DNA from 2 places in the Mesorhizobium sp. L103C119B0 genome. Region 2 is predicted to be linked to the other one. Evidence: predicted binding sites of a transcription regulator. Region 2 holds the regulator's gene; the other holds the start of a gene.
What was found. Region 2 encodes PhoB, which activates phosphate uptake and scavenging genes when phosphate is short. Its sites were predicted from a motif close to TGTCATNNANCTGTCAT; they were not measured.
Positions count from the first base shown of each region.

Region 1: X728_RS141860 (DUF1045 domain-containing protein) is a predicted target of PhoB. The motif match lies at 1,991-2,007, and genes of this name have one in related genera.

Region 1 covers NZ_AYXE01000018.1:91,025-95,511, reverse strand. Annotated here, with positions in the region: gene phnN (phosphonate metabolism protein/1,5-bisphosphokinase (PRPP-forming) PhnN) at 1-55, opposite strand, end outside; gene X728_RS141855 (alpha-D-ribose 1-methylphosphonate 5-triphosphate diphosphatase) at 52-1,206, opposite strand; gene X728_RS141860 (DUF1045 domain-containing protein) at 1,242-1,949, opposite strand; gene iolB (5-deoxy-glucuronate isomerase) at 2,087-2,899, opposite strand; gene X728_RS141870 (hypothetical protein) at 3,081-3,329, opposite strand; gene iolE (myo-inosose-2 dehydratase) at 3,339-4,256, opposite strand; partial or broken gene iolD (3D-(3,5/4)-trihydroxycyclohexane-1,2-dione acylhydrolase (decyclizing)) at 4,402-4,487, opposite strand, start outside.
Region 2 covers NZ_AYXE01000010.1:49,994-65,815, reverse strand. Annotated here, with positions in the region: gene X728_RS148725 (substrate-binding domain-containing protein) at 198-1,226, shown strand; gene pstC (phosphate ABC transporter permease subunit PstC) at 1,322-2,782, shown strand; gene pstA (phosphate ABC transporter permease PstA) at 2,779-4,095, shown strand; gene pstB (phosphate ABC transporter ATP-binding protein PstB) at 4,113-4,937, shown strand; gene phoU (phosphate signaling complex protein PhoU) at 4,979-5,683, shown strand; gene phoB (phosphate regulon transcriptional regulator PhoB) at 5,700-6,389, shown strand; gene X728_RS148755 (ROK family protein) at 6,420-7,655, opposite strand; gene xylF (D-xylose ABC transporter substrate-binding protein) at 7,922-8,962, shown strand; gene X728_RS148765 (sugar ABC transporter permease) at 9,107-10,423, shown strand; gene X728_RS148770 (ATP-binding cassette domain-containing protein) at 10,436-11,233, shown strand; gene X728_RS148775 (CHASE domain-containing protein) at 11,390-13,036, shown strand; gene X728_RS148780 (YMGG-like glycine zipper-containing protein) at 13,076-13,318, opposite strand; gene X728_RS148785 (hypothetical protein) at 13,401-13,727, opposite strand; gene X728_RS1000000171055 (hypothetical protein) at 13,870-14,046, opposite strand; gene X728_RS148795 (PAS domain-containing sensor histidine kinase) at 14,176-15,210, opposite strand; gene X728_RS1000000169110 (DUF1328 domain-containing protein) at 15,374-15,541, opposite strand; gene X728_RS148805 (response regulator) at 15,762-15,822, opposite strand, start outside.

The DNA of each region.
Region 1 (4,487 bases), on a different contig from region 2:
GGAGCGGAAAGGCCTCGCTGCTGAGTTCGCGCTCGATCGACGCCGAGACCATCAGGCGACCCGGCGCCCTTGGCGCCAGACAGTGCGCACGACCGGCACATGGTCGTCGACGCGCACACGCACGAGGTCGGCGCGGCGGCCCTGTTCGATGACGCCGCGGTCGTTTAGGCCGATCGCCTCGGCCGGATTCTTCGACACCATCGCAACCGCCTGCGGCAGGGAAATGCCCTCGACGACGTCGCCGAGGAAGAAGGCCGACTGGATCAGGCTGAAGGGAATGTAGTCGGACGACAATATGTCGAGCAGGCCGTCGCCGGCCAGCGTGCGGGCCGAGACGTTGCCCGAATGCGAGGAGCCGCGCATGACGTTGGGCGCGCCCATCAGCACGCCGAGCCCGGCATCCTTCGAGGCCTTGGCGGCTTCCAGCGTGGTCGGGAATTCCGCGACGCGCACGCCCTGCTCGATCGCTTCGTCGACATGGCCCGATGTGGCGTCGTCATGGCTCGCCAGCACAATGCCCCGCTCGTTGCAGGCGGCTGATATCGCCACCCGGTTCGGTCCCGAATTCTTCGCTGATTCCGACATCCGCTTTTCGCAGAACAATTGGAAGTCGCGATCGGTCAGCTTCAGCTTGCGCTGGTAGTAATAGGCGTAGGTCTCGAGATTGACGAACTGGCGCTGTCCCGGCGCATGGTCCATCAGCGAGGCCAGTTTGACCCGCTCGTCGCCATCGAAATTGGCGAAAGCCCGCAAGCAATCCGGCGCCGAGACCTCGCAGCGCAGGTGCAAGAAATGGTCGGCCCGCAACCGGTCTTTCGCGACGCTGTCCTCGATCGCGCCGGCGAGCTTGCGGATGTCGTCGGAGGTAATATCCGCGTCCTCGTCCATGCCGACACGCAAAGCGTCGAGCACGGTGGTGATGCCGGCGGTGGCCACCTGCGCGTCATGGGCAAGGACGGCGGCGATCGGGTTCCAGCGCACTTTCGGGCGCGGCGCATAGTGGCCTTCGAGATGGTCAGTGTGCAGCTCGACCAGGCCGGGAATGATGTAGTCGCCGCCCATGTCCTCGCCGCCCATGCCCCCGCCGGTGTGGCCGGTGCCGGCGTCGACGCCGGAGATAAAACCGTCGCGCAGCACGAGCGACCCTTCGACGATCTCGTCGGCAAGCACGATGCGGGCGTTGTGGAGAACAGTTTCGGCGGTCATTTCAGGCGGTCCCTGGTTACTCGGACGAATTGCGGTTAGGCGGTTTTTCGGGCAGCGCGGCGGCCGAGCGCATGATGCGAAAGCACCATGAACGGAGCGCCCGGTTCGGTTTCGACGAACAGCGTCAGCGCATCCACCAGCACCGGCTGCTGCAGCACATCGGCGAACAGGCTGTCGATTGCCGCGCGCAGACGTTGGCTTTCCTGCGGCCCGGCCCGGCCGGACAGCGTCATGTGGAAGCGAAAGGTCTCGAACACGTAGGGGTAGCCCCACTGACAGAGATTGCGGAACTCGGCCGGTTTCAGCGAATCCGGGCTGCGCCGTTCGATTTCCGCTTCGGTGAGCGGCGCGCGAAAACGGTCGAAGCTAAGCACGACATCATCGGCGAAACGGTTGAGCGGCGGCAGCGGACCTTCCGGCACCAAAGCGAAGAAACCATCGATCTGGCTGACGACCAGGCGCGGGATGGTGACCGTCGGCGTTGCTTTGGCAAAGGCGTCCAGCGCCGCGCGCAACGAGCTTTCGGTTTCGTTGGCGGCCAACCGGAAGGGCGCTTTCAGCGTCGCATGAAAACCGTAGCGCCGCGCCGATGCGGTGTGAAAGGCGACTTCGGCCGCCGACAGCTCGCCCACCGCCTCGACCGGCCTGGTGGCGGCGCCAAAGGGGTCGCGACCCAGCCAGTTGGCGGCGATCCGCGCCAACGGCTCGTCCTGCCTCGGGGTGAAATAGATGGCGTAGCGCATCGAAAAAAATCCTCGTCAGCCCGCTGCCATAGGTGATTTCCATGACGGATTGACGAAGCTTATGCGAGTTTTCGAAGGCAAATCGACCCCATGGATCGTTAGCCGACGATTTTTCTTCCGGCGCAAGCGAAGGCCGATCAGGCCTTCATGAGCCATTCGTGCTCGGGCGCGTTGTGGAACTTCCACGTCCGCTTCGGCCCGGCCATGACGTTAAGGTAATAGAGGTCGTAGCCGTGACAGGCCGCGCACGGATGATAGCCCTTGGGCACCAGCACGACATCGCCGTCCTCGATCGCCATCGCCTCGTCCAGTTCGCGGGCGCCCGACTTGTCGGCGTCGGTGTAGACGCGCTGGAAGGCAAAGCCCTGCGGCGGGTTGAGGCGGTGGTAATAGGTTTCCTCAAGATAGGATTCGGCCGGCAGATTGTCCTGATCGTGCTTGTGCGGCGGGTAGCTCGATGTGTGGCCACCGGGCGTGATGACCTCGACCACCAGCAGCGAGTCGGCGGGCTTGCCCTCGGGCAATATGTTGGTGACGTAGCGCGTGTTGGTGCCTTTGCCCCGAGTCTCCTGGCCGAGGTCGTCGGGTGCGATGACGCGAACGGGCAAGCCGCCGCCCAGGCCCGGCGCCGAGCAGACCGCGAGTTCGAGATCGGTGTCGGCGGTGACCGACCAGTCCGAACCCTCCGGAATATAGACCGACCACGGCTTGCCCTCGAAGGGCGACATGCGCTCGCCGAGCAGGCCGAGTTCCTGGCCGCCGGCCCTTGCCGTGCCCTTGCCGGTGACGAACACCAGGCAGACTTCGCGATCCTGCGTCTTGCCGGATGCGGTCTCGCCCGGCTTCAGGCGGTGCAGGTCGAAGCCGACATAGGTCCATCCGGCGCTTTTGGGCGTGACATGGGCGACGCGGCCATGGCCCTTGTCGGCTTTGACGAGCAGTTTCGACATGTTTTGTCTCTCCTATCGCAAGTCTTCGAGGTCGGCCTCTCAACTTCGTCATCCTAGAGCGAAGCTCCGTCGCGAAGACCCTAGGATGACGAAGCGAGGGACGTTCCGGCCAATCACCGACGTAGGCGATACGCCAGGTGTCGAGTGTCCGACCCGCAAGCCCTTCCGAGCCACGGCCGCTTCATTCCTTCGGTTCGGCGTCCGCCTTCGCTTCGCCGGTCTTCGGTCGATCAGGCGCAGCCTTGCTCTCCTCCACCGGCTTGTAAAGATAGAAGAACTGCCACACCGCGTAGGCGGCAAAGCCGAGCGCAATGATGCCCCAGAATGGGGTGCCGGAGGCGAATTCTATTCCGGCCCAGATCACGCAGACGGCGACGACGGCAACGCGCCGCCACAGCGGCCGGAAGAACGGGTGCTCGTAATCCTTCATCGGACCGGCTTACGCATTGGGAAAGCCTTGCGTCTCGACCGTGTAGCCGGCCGCCGTCATCACCCGCATCAGCTCCTTGTAACCCACGTGGGCCATCTTCAGCGGCGGGTTCTTTTTCGGGTCCTGCTCGGCCTCGACGACGAACCAGCCTTCATAGCCATGGTCGGCGAAGCGCTGCACGATGGCGCCGAAATCGAGCGAACCGTCGCCAGGCACCGTGAAGGCACCGAGCGCCACGGCGTCGAGAAAGGACTGCTTTGTGCGGTCGAGCCCGTCGATCACGCCCATGCGCACATCCTTCACATGGACATGGCTGATGCGCTTGTGGTGGTTGTCGATGGCGCGCAGCACGTCGCCACCGGCAAAGGCGAGATGCCCTGCATCGAGCAGCAACGGAATGCCTTCGCCGGAATGGCGCATGAAGGCATCGAGCTCCGGCTCGGTCTCGACCACCGCCGCCATGTGATGGTGATAGGACAGCGGCATGCCTTGCTCGGCGCACCATTCGCCGAATTCGGTGAGGCGCCTGGCATAGGCCCTCATCTCGTCGTTGGACAATTTCGGCTTCGTGGTGAGAGGCCTGGAGCGATCACCCTGGATCGAGCGGCCGACCTCGCCATAGACGATGCAAGGCGCATTCACCGCCTTGAACAGGTCGATCATCGGCTGGATGCGATCCTTGTTCTTGCCCATGTCCTCATCGACCAGCGTGCCGGAGAACCAGCCGCCGCACAGCGTCACGTCGGCCTTTTTCAGGATAGGCAGCATGATTTCGGGGTCATTGGGAAAGCGGCGGCCCATTTCCATGCCGGTGAAGCCGGCCGAGCGCGACTGGCGCAGGCACTCTTCCAGCGAGACGTCGTCGCTGAGTTCGGCAAGATCATCGTTCCACCACGCAATGGGGGACATGCCCAGTTTGGCTTTCAAGTTTTAGCTCCGGTTTCTTGTTCACCCTCCCCCTTGTGGGGAGGGTCGCTGCGAAGCAGCGAGGTGGGGTGCGGCGCCAGACCCCCACCCGGACCTTCGGTCCGACCTCCCCACAAGGGGGAGGTAGGGGCCGGGTGCATGTACATCAATCGCCGATTGTCTGCATCTGCCGCTTTTCGTCGTAGGCCTTGCGGGCTGCGTTGACCTGCGGCCGTGCGGAGACTTCCGGCA
Region 2 (15,822 bases):
CGCAAGCGTCTGATTCCAGCGGCAACTTCCATTCCCACCAACCGGCTTAAAGGGTGCGGCCCACAAGACGTCTGTGCGACGTTACCGGGCTGACACGAAACTGTCATGCGACTGTAATAATCGAAGGCTATTGGCCTCAGCGGGCGCCGGTTTGAAGAGGGCGCCAAGAGACCATCTTCCGAACAGGAGCAGGCCACATGAAGAAATTCCTCGTTACGGCATCGGCCGTGGCGGTAGCGTTCGCCGCATCGTCCGGTGTCGCCGCTGCGCGTGACCAGATCCAGGTCGCCGGTTCGTCGACCGTGCTGCCTTACGCCAAGATCGTCGCCGAGCAGTTCGGCGAAACCTTCACCAACTTCAAGACCCCGGTGGTCGAGTCCGGCGGCAGCGGCGCCGGCATCAAGGAGTTCTGCAAGGGCGTCGGCGAAGACACGATCGACATCGCCAACTCCTCGCGCCCGATCAAGAAGGACGAGCTGAAGTCCTGCGCCGACGCCGGCGTCAAGGACGTCCAGGAAGTCCGCATCGGCTATGACGGCATCGTCTTTGCCACCGACATCAAGGGTCCGGACTGGGCGCTGGTTCCCGCCGACATCTACAAGGCGCTCGCCGCCAAGCTGGTGGTCGACGGCAAGCTGGTCGACAACCCGAACACCAAGTGGAACCAGGTCAATCCGAAGCTGCCCGACTGGGATATCGCCGCCTATATCCCGGGTGAGAAGCACGGCACCCGTGAAGTGTTCGAGACCAAGCTGCTCGACGCCGGCTGCGACAAGGCCGCTTTGAAGGCTGCCGGCATCGCCGACGACAAGGAAATCGGCAAGACCTGCATCGCCATCCGCAAGGACGGCAAGGCTGTCGACATTGATGGCGACTACACCGAGACGCTGGCCCGCATCGACTCCAACAAGACCGGCGTTGGCGTGTTCGGCCTCGCCTTCTACGAGAACAATGCCGACAAGCTGAAGGTCGCTACCGTGGAAGGCATCGTGCCTTCGACGCAGACCATCGCCGATGGCACGTACCCCGTGTCGCGGCCGTTGTTCTTCTACGTCAAGAAGGCGCATCTGGGCGTCGTTCCCGGCCTCAAGGAATATGTCGAGTTCTTCCTTGATGACCAGATGATCGGCCCGGAAAGCCCGCTCGCCCAGTACGGCCTGGTTTCCGCTCCCGACGCCGAACGTCAGGGCCAGCGCGACGCCTTCGCCGCTGGACAGACAATGTAATCAACGGACGGATCAGGGCGCGGATGAACTCCGCGCCCTGACTTCGCCGCTTGCCGCAACGGCTGCGGCGATCTGAATTTTCCCTGGGGTGGGTTATGTCGTCCTTGCTCGTACTCGCCATAGTCATCGCCATAGGCGTGGTCGCTTTTGTGGTCGGCCGCCAGCGCGCCGCGGCGCAGGATACCGGCAAGGTCAAGCCGCATTCGCGCGCGCATTATCATGGCTGGTGGGCCTTTCTGCTCGCGGTCCTGCCTGCCGTCCTTTTGCTCGCCGTCTGGGATATCGGCTCTTCCTTCTATCTCGACCGGCACATCCATGCCGCTTTGCCCGAGCGCACCGCCGACACAAAGGTGGCCAGCGAAGCGCTCGACGCCAGCCTGGTGAAGAGCCTGGCCAAGGGCCTGCGCCGGCTCGATGGCGATACCGCACTTCCCGCTACTTTCGCCGAATTGCAGCCGCTGCTCGCCGCCAAGGGCGTGGCACTGGCCAGCGACACACAGGACTATATGATCCCGATCGCGGTCGAGGCGAACCAGGTCCAGGACCGGCTCGGCCTGTTCGGCGCCGTGCTGACCTTCGCGCTGTCGGTCGCCGGCGCCTTCTATGCGCTGAGGCAGATCGCGCCGCGCGCCAGGGCGCGCAACAACGTCGAGAAGCTGATGCTGTGGGGGCTGCTTGCGGCCTCGACCATCGCCATCCTGACCACGGTCGGCATCGTGCTGTCGATGCTGTTCCAGACCATCACCTTCTTCGAGAGCGTGTCGCCGATGAGCTTCTTCTTCGGCACGGTGTGGGATCCGCGTTTCGCCGCCGCCGGTTCCGGCGGCAGCCAGGGTCAGTTCGGCCTGATCCCGCTTCTTGCCGGCACGCTCTACATCGCCGCCGTCGCCCTTCTGGTGGCAGTGCCGGTCGGGCTGATGTCGGCGGTCTACATGTCCGAATATGCCTCGCGCGGTGTGCGCTCGGTGGTCAAGCCGGCGTTGGAACTGCTGGCCGGCATTCCGACCATCGTCTACGGCATCTTCGCCGTTGTCACGCTCGGACCGTTCTTGCGCGACCTGTCGGCGGCACTCACCGGCGGCTCGCCCTTCATCCAGGGCCAGAGCATCTTCACCGCCGGTCTGGTGATGGGCGTCATGCTGATCCCGGTCGTGTCCTCTTTGTCCGACGACATCATCACCGCGGTGCCGCGCGCAATGCGTGACGGCTCGCTCGGCCTCGGCGCCACGCGCTCCGAGACGATCAAGCGGGTCATCCTGCCGGCCGCGCTGCCCGGAATCGTCGGCGCCATCCTGTTGACGGCGTCGCGCGCCATCGGCGAGACGATGATCGTCGTGCTGGCGGCGGGCGTCGCCGCCAATCTGACGGCCAATCCGTTCGAGGCGATGACGACCATCACCGTCAAGATCGTCAACCAGCTGACCGGCGACCTCGAGTTCAACTCGCCGCAGACGCTGGTCGCCTTCGCGCTCGGCCTGACGCTGTTCGCGCTGACGCTGGTGATGAACATCGTCGCCCTCTACATCGTGCGCAAGTACCGGGAGCAGTACGAATGACCGACATCCCCCTGGACACGATGGCGGGCGCCGTCGCGCGTCCGCGCCGCGACATCGGGCTGAAGGCGCGCTACGCCGCCGAACGCCGGTTCCGCATCTATGGCGTGATTGCGATCTCGGTGGGCCTGGCCTTCCTGGCCATCATGCTGATCACCATCGTCTCGAAAGGCTACACCGCCTTCTGGCAGACGACGGTGACGCTGCCGGTCACCTTCGACGAGAAGGTGATCGATCCCTCCGGCAAGCGCGCGACCGACCCTACCGTGCTGATCAAGGCGAACTATCCCAAGCTCGCCGAAAACGCGCTGGTGGCCAAGCTCGGCATCGATCCGGCCAACAAGCCGATGATGCTGAAGCTCAAGGGCTTCCTGTCGGAAGGCGCCCGCGTCCAGCTGCGCGACATCGTCTCCGCCGATCCGTCGGTGATCGGCAGGACACGTGACGTCGACATCCTGGCTGCCGCGAACCTCGACTCGGCCTTCAAGGGCCAGATCGACCTCGGCGTCGATGAAGCGCGCCGCAAGGTGTCCAACCAGCAGATCGACTGGATGAACAAGCTTAAAGCCGACGGCGTGATGGCCGAGCATTTCAACACCGGCCTGTTCACCTATGGCGCCTCTAGCCGGCCCGAAACGTCGGGCATGGGCGTGGCGATCATCGGCTCGTTCTACATGATGGTGATCGTGCTGTTGCTGGCGCTGCCGATCGGCGTCGCCGCCTCCATCTATCTGGAGGAGTTCGCCAAGAAGAACCGCTTTACGGACCTGATCGAAGTCAACATCAACAATCTCGCGGCGGTGCCGTCGATCGTCTTCGGTCTGCTTGGCCTTGCCGTGTTCATCAACTTCCTCGGCATGCCGCGCTCGGCTTCCTTCGTCGGCGGCCTGGTGCTGACCTTGATGACATTGCCGACCATAATCATCGCCACGCGCGCCGCCCTCGCCGCGGTGCCGCCGTCGATCCGCTCGGCGGCCCTAGGTCTCGGCGCCTCCAAGATGCAGATGGTGTTCCATCACATCCTGCCGCTTGCCGCCCCAGGCATCCTTACCGGCACCATCATCGGCCTGGCGCGTGCGCTCGGCGAGACAGCACCGCTGCTCTTGATCGGCATGGTCGCTTTCGTCGCCGATTATCCGACGACGCCTTTCGATCCGGCGACCGCGCTGCCGGTGCAGATCTACATGTGGGCAAACGAGGCTGAGCGCGCTTTTGTCGAGCGCATGTCCGGCGCCATCATCATCCTGCTCGTCTTCCTCATGGCCATGAACATCACCGCGATCGTGCTTCGGCGCCGGTTCGAGCGGCGCTGGTAGAAAAAAGGCAATTTGGTATGAACATCATGACCGAACAGTCCCTTGAGAATGCAGTGGGCGACAAAATGAACGCCAAGTCGAACGAAGTCATCAAGATGCGCGGCGACAAGGTCGGCGTCTTCTACGGCGAGAAGCAGGCGTTGTTCGACGTCAATCTCGACGTCCGCCAGAACCAGGTGACGGCGCTGATCGGCCCGTCCGGCTGCGGCAAGTCGACCTTCCTGCGCTGCCTCAACCGCATGAACGACACCATCGATTCGGCGCGGGTGACCGGCAAGATCACGCTCGATGAAGACGACATCTACGACAAGAACATCGATGTCGTCGAACTGCGCGCCCGCGTCGGCATGGTGTTCCAGAAACCCAACCCGTTCCCGAAGTCGATCTACGAGAACGTCGCCTACGGCCCGCGCATCCATGGGCTGGCCAAGCGCAAGTCCGACATGGACCAGATCGTCGAGCAGAGCCTGAAGAAGGCTGCGATCTGGAACGAGGTCAAGGACCGCCTGCAGGAGCCCGGCACCGGCCTGTCCGGCGGCCAGCAGCAGCGCCTGTGCATCGCGCGCGCCATCGCCGTGTCGCCGGAGGTGATCCTGATGGACGAGCCCTGCTCGGCGCTCGATCCGATCGCCACCGCCCGTGTCGAGGAGCTGATCGACGAACTGCGCCAGAACTACACGATCGTCATCGTCACCCACTCGATGCAGCAGGCGGCGCGCGTGTCGCAGCGTACAGCGATGTTCCATCTCGGCTATCTCGTCGAGGAGGGCGCCACCGACAAGATGTTCACCAACCCCGACGACAAGCGCACCCAGGACTACATTACCGGCCGCTTCGGCTGAGCCGTCCGGCGGGTGAATTTTCAGGCACGAGGACCAAGATCATGGGTGAACATACCGTCGCCTCCTTCGATGAAGAGCTCGGGCAGATCAGCAAGCTGATCCGCGACATGGGCGATCTGGCAGGCTCGATGGTCAGCGGCTCGACCAGGGCGCTGCTCAATTCGGACAATGCGCTGGCACAGCGTGTCGTTTCCGACGACGCCATCATGGATGCGCGCCAGCGCGAACTGGACGACCGCGCCATCACGCTGATCGCCAAGCGCCAGCCGATGGCCAACGATCTGCGCGCCGTGGTCGGCTCGATCCGCATGGCCGGCGACCTCGAGCGCATCGGCGATCTCGCCAAGAACATCGCCAAACGCGTCGGCACCGTGGGCTTGAGCGTCACGCCGCGCGACCTCTCGCACTCCATCGATGCCATGGCGCAGCTGGTGCTGATCCAGGTGCAAGGCGTCGTCGAGGAATATGCCGCCACCGATGCGGCAGCTCTTGCAAAACTCAGGAATGACGACGAGCGCATCGACGTCAAATACACGTCCGTGTTTCGTGAGCTCTTGACCTACATGATGGAAGACCCTCGCAACATCACCGCCTGCACGCATCTCTTGTTCTGCGCCAAGAATCTTGAGCGCATCGGCGATCATGTCACCAACATCGCCGAAAATGCGTATTATGTGCTGACCGGCCAGCAATTGCCCGCCAATCGTCCGAAGCAGGACGAGACGGCGATGGCCACGCCGGCCTGATGAGGGTGAACTGCCTATGATCGCGCCACGCATCATGGTCGTGGAGGACGAGGAGCCGCTAGGCGTGCTCCTCCGCTACAACCTCGAATCCGAAGGCTATCACGTCGAGGTGGTGACACGCGGCGACGAGGCCGAGATCCGCCTGCAGGAAAACGTGCCCGATCTCCTGGTGCTCGACTGGATGGTGCCCGCTGTTTCCGGCATCGAGCTCTGCCGGCGGCTTAGAGTGCGGCCCGAAACCGAGCGGCTGCCGATCATCATGCTGACCGCGCGCGGTGAGGAAAGCGATCGCGTGCGCGGCCTGTCCACCGGTGCCGACGACTATCTGGTCAAGCCATTCTCGACGCCGGAGTTCATGGCGCGCGTGAAGGCGCTGCTGCGCCGGGCCAAGCCGGAAGTGCTGTCCAGCGTGCTCAAGGTCGGCGACATCGTGCTCGACCGCGAGTCGCACCGTGTCTACCGCAAGAAGAGCGAGATCAGGCTCGGACCGACCGAGTTCCGGCTGCTCGAATTCATGATGCGCCATCCCGGCCGCGTGTTCTCGCGCAGCCAGCTGCTCGACAATGTCTGGGGCGAGACGATCTACATCGACGAGCGAACCGTCGACGTCCATGTCGGGCGCTTACGCAAAGCGGTCAACAACGGCCGCATGCCGGATGTCATCCGTACCATTCGCGGCGCCGGCTACGCGATCAGGGAAGACTAGGATGCTGCGCGTCGCGCCGTTGCCGGCCATTCAGGCGACATGCTTGCCGGATTTGGCCTGAATGCCCGGCGCGAAAATCTCCTGATCGACGAAGCCGAGCGCGCGCATGGCACAGCCTTCGCGGATCAGCGGCAGCTCGTTGGGCTCGGTGTCGAAGGAGATCGATTTCGAGTGCTGGCCGCCGGCGGTCTGGGCGATCGCTTCGCGCAATGCCGGCTCGATCAGGTCGAAGGCGGCGGCGCTGACGCCAACCATGGCGACAGGCGCCGGGTCGATCAGCGCAAACAGGCTGCCGAGGCCGAAGCCGAGCGCCTCACCGGCCTTGCGATAGGCTTCGCGCTCCGGGCCATCGGTTTCGCGGGCGCGCGCGGCGAGTGCGCGCATATCAGCGTCGCCGATATCGACCGGCTCGGCATCTTCGCTCATCATTTTGGCGCTGCGCCAGATGGCGTAGTTTCCGGCATAGGCCTCGACGCAGCCGCGCCGCCCGCAGCGGCAGAGCGCGCCGCCCGGACGGTGGATCATGTGGCCGAACTCGCCGCCCGAGGAATGGGTGCCGGTGAACAGTTCGCCTTTCAGCACCAGCCCCATGCCGATGCCGTGCGACAAGAGGATCGCGATGAAATTGTCGCGGTAGCGCTCGGGCTGGCGCCATTGCAGGGCCACCGCCATCATATTGCAGTCGTTCTCCATGGTGGCAGGAATGCCGAATTCCGCTTCCAACATGTCGGCGAAGGCAATGTCGGTCAGTGGCGTGATTGGCGACCACAGCATGGCCCGCGCCTGCGAATCGGTGATGCCCTGGATGCCCATGGCAATGCGGGCGATGCTCTGGACATCGAGGTCCGGGTCCGCGAGACGCCGCCCGACGATTGCTACGCATTCGCCGATCAGCTCGTCGCGCGGCATGGTCAGCGTGTCGAGCCGGCGCTGTTCTTCCGCGACCACCTGGCCGGCATAGTCGATGACGGTGACGGAGAGGAAGTTCAGCGACAGCACCACGGTCATGACCGCCGCCGCTTCCGGGTTGAGGCCAAGGCCGACCTGCGGCCGGCCGCGTTTCAGCGAGCCGGTCTCGCCAGGCTTGCCTTCAATCAGGATGCCTTCTTGAATTAGATCAGACGAGATTGCCGATATCGTCGAATGGCTGAGGCCGGTGGTCGCCGCAATCTCGGTCCGCGACGGCTGGCCGGCCCGGCGCACGGCCGAAATCACCATCGCACGGTTGCGACGGCGCAGATCGTCGTGGCGGATCCCAACCGACATTTGTTTTCCTCCCGGCCTCCTCGCGCCTCATGATAGTGAAGGCGTTCGACGGCACCAGCCAAATATTGGCAGACGCCGGCAGCCCTGTCATTGTTTATTGCGGAGCTCGAAAAAATTCGGCAAGGCTATCAGAATCCATCATAATCGATGTTGACAGTGCCTTATCATTGAACCAGTGTTTTTTCGAGGCTCGAAAAAATGGAGCCTCTTTGTGCAGGCCTTCGGGCCGGTTTTGTCGCGCCGTGGGCGGCGCAGGGAGGGTTATAATGAACAGATTTGCAGCCGCCATGCTGGCGGGTGTCGCCATGTCGCTGGCGCTGATGTCGGTCGCGCAGGCGAAGGACAAGGTCATCGGCGTGTCGTGGTCGAACTTCCAGGAAGAGCGCTGGAAGACCGACGAGGCGGCGATGAAAACGGCGATCGAAGCCGCCGGCGACAAGTACATTTCGGCCGACGCGCAGTCCAATCCCGGCAAGCAGCTGACCGACGTCGAAAGCCTGATCTCGCAGGGCGCCAACTCGCTGATCATCCTGGCGCAGGACGCCTCGGCCATCGGCCCGGCGGTGCAGAAGGCGCTGGACGAAGGCATTCCGGTCGTCGGCTATGACCGCCTGATCGAGAACAAGGACGTTTTTTACCTGACCTTCGACAACAAGGAAGTCGGCCGCATGCAGGCCCGCGAAGTGTTCAAGGCGAAGCCCGAAGGCAACTATGTCTTCATAAAGGGCTCTGGCTCGGATCCGAATGCCGATTTCCTGTTCTCGGGCTCGATGGAAGTGCTCAAGGAAGCCATCGACTCGGGCAAGATCAAGAATGTCGGCGAGGCCTATACCGATGGCTGGCTGCCGGCCAACGCCCAGAAGAACATGGAACAGTTCCTGACCGCCAACGACAACAAAGTCGATGCCGTGGTTGCGGCCAATGACGGCACCGCCGGCGGCGTTGTCGCCGCGCTGACGGCGCAGGGCCTTGCCGGAACGGTTCCGGTCTCGGGCCAGGACGGCGACCATGCCGCCCTGAACCGCATCGCGCTCGGCACGCAGACGGTGTCGGTGTGGAAAGACGCGCGCGAACTCGGCAAGAACGCCGCCGAGATCGCCTCGCAGCTTGCCGATGGCAAGAAGACGGGCGACATTGCCGGCGCCAAGGACTTCACCACGCCTGACGGCAACACCGTCAAGTCGCTGTTCCTGACCCCCGTCGCGATCACCAAGGACAACCTCAACGTCGTCATCGACGCCGGCTGGATCAAGAAGGACGAAGTCTGCACAGGCGTCGCCGCAGGCAGCGTCGCGGCTTGCAACTGATCTCGACGACTTGAAGAAATGAGGCGCCGCGGCTGTCAAGCCGCGGCGTTTTCTCTACGAGAATTGTGTGTTTCCGCCATCGGCGGCAAACTTCTAGGCTGTGGTCCGGCATCCGCGCCAGACGGCAAGCCGCTGGAGGACATCATGACCGACACGACCTCAAATCCGCAGGCCGATACGGCACGAGCGTCTGAACTCGGCGCGGTCGCCCGGTTCCTGAAGGCGACCGAGCTCGACACGCGCATGCTCGGCATGGTCGGCGCGCTGCTGGTCATCTGGGTCGGCATACATATCCTGTCGGGCGGGCTTTTCCTGACGCCGCGCAATCTTTGGAACCTGTCGGTGCAGACCTCCTCGGTCGCGATCATGGCGACCGGCATGGTACTGGTCATCGTCATGCGCAACATCGACCTTTCGGTGGGCTCCGTCGAAGGCGTGATCGGCATGATCATGGGCGTGGCACAGGCCGAATTCCTGATTCGCGTCATCGGCTTCCAGCTTGGAAACCCCTGGCTCTGGGTCGTCGCGCTTGCCGCCGGCGTGGTGCTTGGTCTGCTGATCGGCGCGTTCCAGGGCTTCATCATCGCCTATATGCAGGTTCCGGCCTTCATCGTGACGCTTGGTGGCCTGCTGGTCTGGCGTGGCATGGCATGGCTCATCACCAGCGGGCGCACGGTCGCGCCACTCGACGCCACCTTCCAGCTGATGGGCGGCGGACCACGCGGCTCGATTGGCGCCGCTGCCAGCTGGATCGTCGGCATCGTCGCCTGCGCGGCGGTCGCCTTCGCGCTGCTCAACGGTCGCTCACAGCGCAAGCGCTTCAGCTTTCCACTGCGCCCCGTCTGGGCCGAGACCTTGCTTGGCGTGGTCACTTGCGCGGCCATCCTCGGCGCCGTGTGGATCGCCAATTCCTATCCATGGCCGATCGGCATCGTGCGCCAGTACGCACAGCAGAACGGCATCACCGTTCCCGAAGGCGGGCTGTTCATCGCGCATGGCATCGCCATACCGGTGCTAATGGCGGTGATTGTCGGCATCATCATGACGTTCATCACCAAGCGCACGCGTTTCGGCCGCTATGTCTTCGCCATCGGGGGCAATCCGGAGGCAGCGGAACTCGCCGGCATCAACACGCGCTGGGTGACCATGAAGGTGTTCATGATCATGGGTGTGCTGGCTGCAATCAGCGCGGCGATCTCGTCGGCCCGTCTCAATGCGTCAACCAATGCGCTGGGCACACTGGACGAGCTTTTGGTGATCGCGGCCGCTGTCATCGGCGGCACGTCGCTCGCGGGCGGCGCCGGAACGGTGATGGGCGCCATGCTCGGCGCGCTACTGATGCAGTCGCTGCAATCCGGCATGGTGCTGCTCGGCATCGACTCGCCGCTGCAGAGCATTGTCGTTGGCGCTGTCCTGGTCATCGCCGTCTGGCTCGACACCGTCTACCGCAAGCGCGTCTAGGGAGGAACGATTATGGAAAAAACTGCTCCCACCGGTACGCCACTGATCGACATGCGCAACATCTCGATCGCGTTCGGTGGCATTCGCGCCGTCGACGATGCGTCCATCGATCTTTTCCCGGGCGAAGTGGTGGCGCTGCTTGGCCACAACGGCGCCGGTAAGTCGACGCTGATCAAGATCCTGTCGGGCGCCTACAAGCGCGATGCCGGCCAGATCTTGGTCAACGGCCAGGAGGCCTCGATCTCCAATCCGCGCGACGCCAAGAAATACGGCATCGAAACGATCTACCAGACGCTTGCGCTGGCCGACAATGTCGACGCTGCCGCCAACCTCTTCCTCGGCCGCGAACTGATGACCGCGTGGGGGACACTCGACGATGTCGCCATGGAGGCCGAGGCGCGCAAGGTGATGGGCCGGCTCAATCCGCGCTTCCAGCGCTTCAAGGAGCCCGTGATCAAGCTATCGGGCGGCCAGCGCCAGTCGGTGGCGATCGCACGCGCCATCCTGTTCAACGCCCGCATCCTGATCATGGACGAACCGACGGCCGCGCTTGGGCCGCAGGAGACGGCGCAGGTCGGCGAACTGGTAAAGCAGCTCAAGGCCGACGGCATCGGCATTTTCCTGATCAGCCACGACATTCACGACGTGTTCGAGCTTGCCGACCGGGTCTGCGTAATGAAGAACGGCCAGGTCGTCGGCACCGCGCTCACCACCGATGTGACGCAGGACGAAGTGCTCGGCATGATCATCCTGGGAAAGTGCCCGCCCGGCGCCATTCCCGGTCCGGGTGCGCTGAAGATCGCGGCCTGAGACCACGCTATCGTCAGCTGTCATGTTCACTGATGCTCGAGATCGATAAGCCGGCTAAATATGCATGATATGCCAGCTGTCATTATGGCTTGGCCGCGCCATTGTCTTGCCGCGGCGACTTGCCCATAAAGGTCCCGAACCGTCCATGGGCCTGCGTTGAAGAAGTTTTTCCCGATCCTTGCCTTCATTGCCGTTGCACTGATCAGCCTGACGATGGCGGGCTTCGCCTATTTCGCGACCCAGGAAGCGGCGCGCATCAAGTTCGAGGCGACGGCCGACGACGCGCTCAACCGCATCGAAAGCCGTATCGATCTGCATCTGTCACTGCTGCGCTCGACGCAGGCGCTGTTCGACGCCCGCAATGGCGAGATTTCAGGTAGCGAATTCAAGGCCTTCTTCAGCGCCCTCGATGTCGATAACAATTTCGCCGGCCTGCGCGGCATCGGCTATCTCAGGCTGGCCAAGACCGGTGACGAAGCGGCGGTCGAGCGCGACATGTTGCGCGACCGCGGCGCCGCCCACACGGTCTATCCGGACACGACACAGCCATGGCGCACGCCCGTCGTGCTGTTCGAGCCGCTCGACCCTGCCAACGAATCCACCATCGGCTACGACATGTTCACCGAGCCGGTGCGGCGCGAGGCGATCGAAAAAGCGATGGCCGATGACGCACAGCACGCAAGCGGTCTGGTCCAGCTCGGCCAGGACACTGGCGCGGCGCAGACCTTTACCGGTTTCCTGGTCTTCGTCAGGCTCAATGTCGAAACCGCGCCGGATGGTATCAATGCGTCCAGATCATCGACATCAGGCCTTCTCTACGCGGCCTTCCGCGCCCGCGACCTGTTCCAGACCGCGCTCAGCCGCACGCCTTTGCTGCCGGTCAACACCGCGGTCTATGACGGCACGGCCGACGCCGACAATCTTCTGTTCCAGTCGGAAACGCCGCCGGTTGCGAGCTTTGGCGACAGGCTGTTGGTGACGCGCAAGATCATCGTCGCCGGTCGGCCGTGGACGGTGCTGTTCCGGCCGACAAGTGCATTTTCGCAACCGTCCTCGCGCGCCATTCCGGTCATGCTCGGGCTGTTCGGCCTGCTTCTGGCCGGGGCCATCGCGTTGGTGGCGCGCTACCAGGAGCGCGCCTACGACGCCAAGTCGCTGCTGCATGAAACGACGGAAAAAAGCCTGCTCGAAAAGGATTTGATGCTGCAGGAGATGAAGCATCGGATCAAGAATTCGATCACGCGGGTGCTGGCGATTGCGCGCCAGACGGCAGCGCAAGCAACCGACGTGAAGGAGTTCTCAACTTCCTTCTCAGCCCGCCTGCAGGCAATGGCGGCTTCCCAGGATATGCTGACGCGTTCGCGCTGGCAGAAGGCCGATCTTGGCGACCTGCTGCGCATCGAGCTCGGCCAGGTGTTCGGCAAGGAGCTTCCGGAAGGGATATTGTCAGGGCCTCAGGTGCTGCTCGACGAGAGGACGACGCAGGCGCTTGGCCTGACCTTTCACGAACTGGCGACGAATGCGCTGAAATATGGCGAGGCCGGCAATTCCGTGGGTGCGCTCAAGGTCGACTGGTCGTTCGAGGGGCGCGGGTCCGAGCGGATGCTGGTTCTGAACTGGCGCGAGGCCGGGCAGAAGGAACTCGAAGCGCCGGCGAAGACCGGCTTCGGCACCAAGCTGATCGACCTCAATGTCACGCGCGAATTGCGCGGCACGATTGCCCGAGATTTTCGCATCGATGGGCTTACGGTGGAAATCAGGATCCCGCAGCCTGATGCAGTCAAACAAACGGAGACCGGCTGACCGGTCTCCGTCGCGATTGTCTGACGCTTTTGAAGCGGATCAGCAGCGAGCGGTGTAGAGCCGGCCGCGATTGTCGCGATACTGGCAATAGCCGTTGCGCAGGTTGCGCACCAGCAGGCCGGAACCGGCGCCAACGGCTGCGCCGATCAGCGCACCCTTGCCGCCGCCGATCAGTCCGCCGGCCAAAGCACCGACACCGGCGCCGACACCGACATCCTGCTCGGTCGTGCTGCAGCCGCTGACGGCGACCACCGCAACCATGGCAATAATCAATTTCCGCATAGAATCTCTCCTCACTTTGTCCTCACTTTAGTAAGCTCCAGCCGCTATTTAGCACGAAACAGCAGCCTTTGCCCGCTCGATCTTATTGTTGGCTAAGAGAGTCTTTTTCGCGGCGCGTGGCGTTCGACGCGACCACGACACTGGAAATCTGCAAAGACGCGTCGAGGGTGCCGTCCGGGCGCACGTTCCAGACGATCTGGTCGTAATCATCCTCCAGCGCGGGGTCGACCGTAAGACATTTGGCAACGACGTGCTCGGCCTGACCCTGCACGTCGCCGGCAGCGAATGGACGTTCTGCCGTGCATGCTTCGGCGGTTTCGAAAACACTGACCGGCACCGGCAGTTCACGACATTCGGTCATGTTGTTCGAACAGCCAATTACCAAAAGCAAAGCGGCGATGTGTTCCACGGCGATACGTCCTCTCGCCATAAGAACGGTCCACAGCCGTCAAAGTTCCTGTGCCGAAAGGGGCGTTAATAATTGGTCGGCTACGAGCTGGACAGCTTCTGAGCCAGGCTGCTTGGGAGCAGCGTGAACCTGAGCATCTGGCTCAGGCCAATTGCGACGCCACGATCAGCACAACAGCGGCGACGAGCGCGACAGCGGCGACGCGAAGCAAGGGATGCCAGGCGTGCTGCAAAGGCGAGGCTGAAGCGTCAGGATCCTGAAAGCCGCTCATGGACACCCGGGCGGCCTGCTCCAGCCTGTTCATATCGGCAACCGTCATGATCATTCCTCCCATACTCGCGTTGCAGGCTGCGGCCGAAACATCGGTTGAATCGGTCAAGATCCAGCAATCTCTGGGAACCACAGCATCGGATTTTATGGTGAACAGCCGGTTAAGGAATCCCGCCGCTCATTCGGTTTCGAAATTGCCGTGCGGAACGACGAGGCGATATTCGAGGCGGTCACTGGTGATCTCCAGCGTCGCCGTGCCGTTCAGCGATGCCGGCACGACACGTTCGAGGGCAACGCTGCCGAAGCGTTTCTCGGTGCGCCTGTTATCATTGGCGACAATGGCCTCGACCCAGGTCAGCGACAAAGCCGGCTTGTCTGCGGCCTCTGCGACGTTCGACAGATCGGCGGTTACCTCGACAAAGCCGTCCGGCCGCGCCAGGGCGCCGTAGCTGAATGAATTGACGGCGAGTTCGTGCATTGCCAGTCCAATATGAATGGCCGCGTTGGGATTGAGGTAGGGGTTGACGCCATTGAAGCGCAGGCTCTGCGCGGGATCGGCGCCGTAGCGAACGACCTGGCCGCGGATAAGCTCGCGAAGTGCTGCACCCCGCCAGTTCGACGACGTTACCAGATCCTGGGAGGAAGCCAGTGACTGCAGGCGGCCGCGAAAGCGCTTCAGGAAATCGTCGGGTGTCTCGGAATAGCGGCCGGTCTGGGTGGCAATACTCTGGATGATGGCCAACAGGTTCTTGGAGCGGTGGCTGACTTCGCGCAACAGCGTCTTCAGCGTCTGTTCGCGGCGTTTCTGCTCGGTGGTTTCCACCATCGTGGTGACGACGCCCTGCACGTCGCCGCGATGGCCCCGATCGGCATCGACCCATACCTGGAACCAGCGCATGCCATCACCGGTGGGAACACTCAGTTCAAGGCGTTCCGGATTGCCGGAAGCGATCACATTGCTTTTGGCGGCGGCGATTTGCTCAGCTTGCGCCGGTGGCAACGCGCCGTTGCTGTCGGCTGTGTCGGAAACCCACGGCGCACGCATGTTGCGGGCCCATACAGTCTTCAATTCACGATCCTGATAGAGGACGGAAATGCCGGCATTGTGCAGAGCGTGAAGCAAGGCCCGGCCAAGCTGCATTCCGCTTTCAGCCGGGTGCAGTGCGATCACCTCGTCGCCCTGTCCGCTCTCGCCTCCGCCAATGGAACGCATCAATCACCTGTCCACCTGATCAGGACCGAACGATTCACTTGGACTCAGTTCCTGAGTAGGTCCCCAGAAAAGGTCCGCCGGACGATGTCCCGTTGGAGGACATCGCCCGGCGGTGGCTGGAAACCGTTTGAGGGGTGCGGCTTCCAGTGTTCTTCGCCCGCTCCTACGATGCCCGTCTGAACAGGCCGGCCAGAAGCGAGATGACGAGGAAGGCGAGAAAGATGAAGAACAATATTTGCGCGATACCGGCCGAGGTACCGGCGATGCCGCCGAAACCAAGCGCGCCGGCGATGATCGCCACGACGAGAAATACGAGCGCCCAGTAGAGCATGATCTGTCTCCTTCCGATACTGGATCAAGAACGTGAGTGATTGCTGTTTGTTCCACCATTTGCCGAAAAAGAAGGTCTTTGGAAGAGGCCCGGACGCGAATTGATTCGCGCGCGTGAGCGCGATACGGCGCGACGGGCAGCCGCCGATCGCCGGGTTAGGCGATCGCCAGTGCCGCCAACGCTGCGAGGCGGCGAAAAGTTGGAGATTGAAGGCCCTACTTCACGCGGCGGCCTTGGCCTGCCGGTCGAAGAACAGCGCTTGGCTGATCAGCGCCTTGACC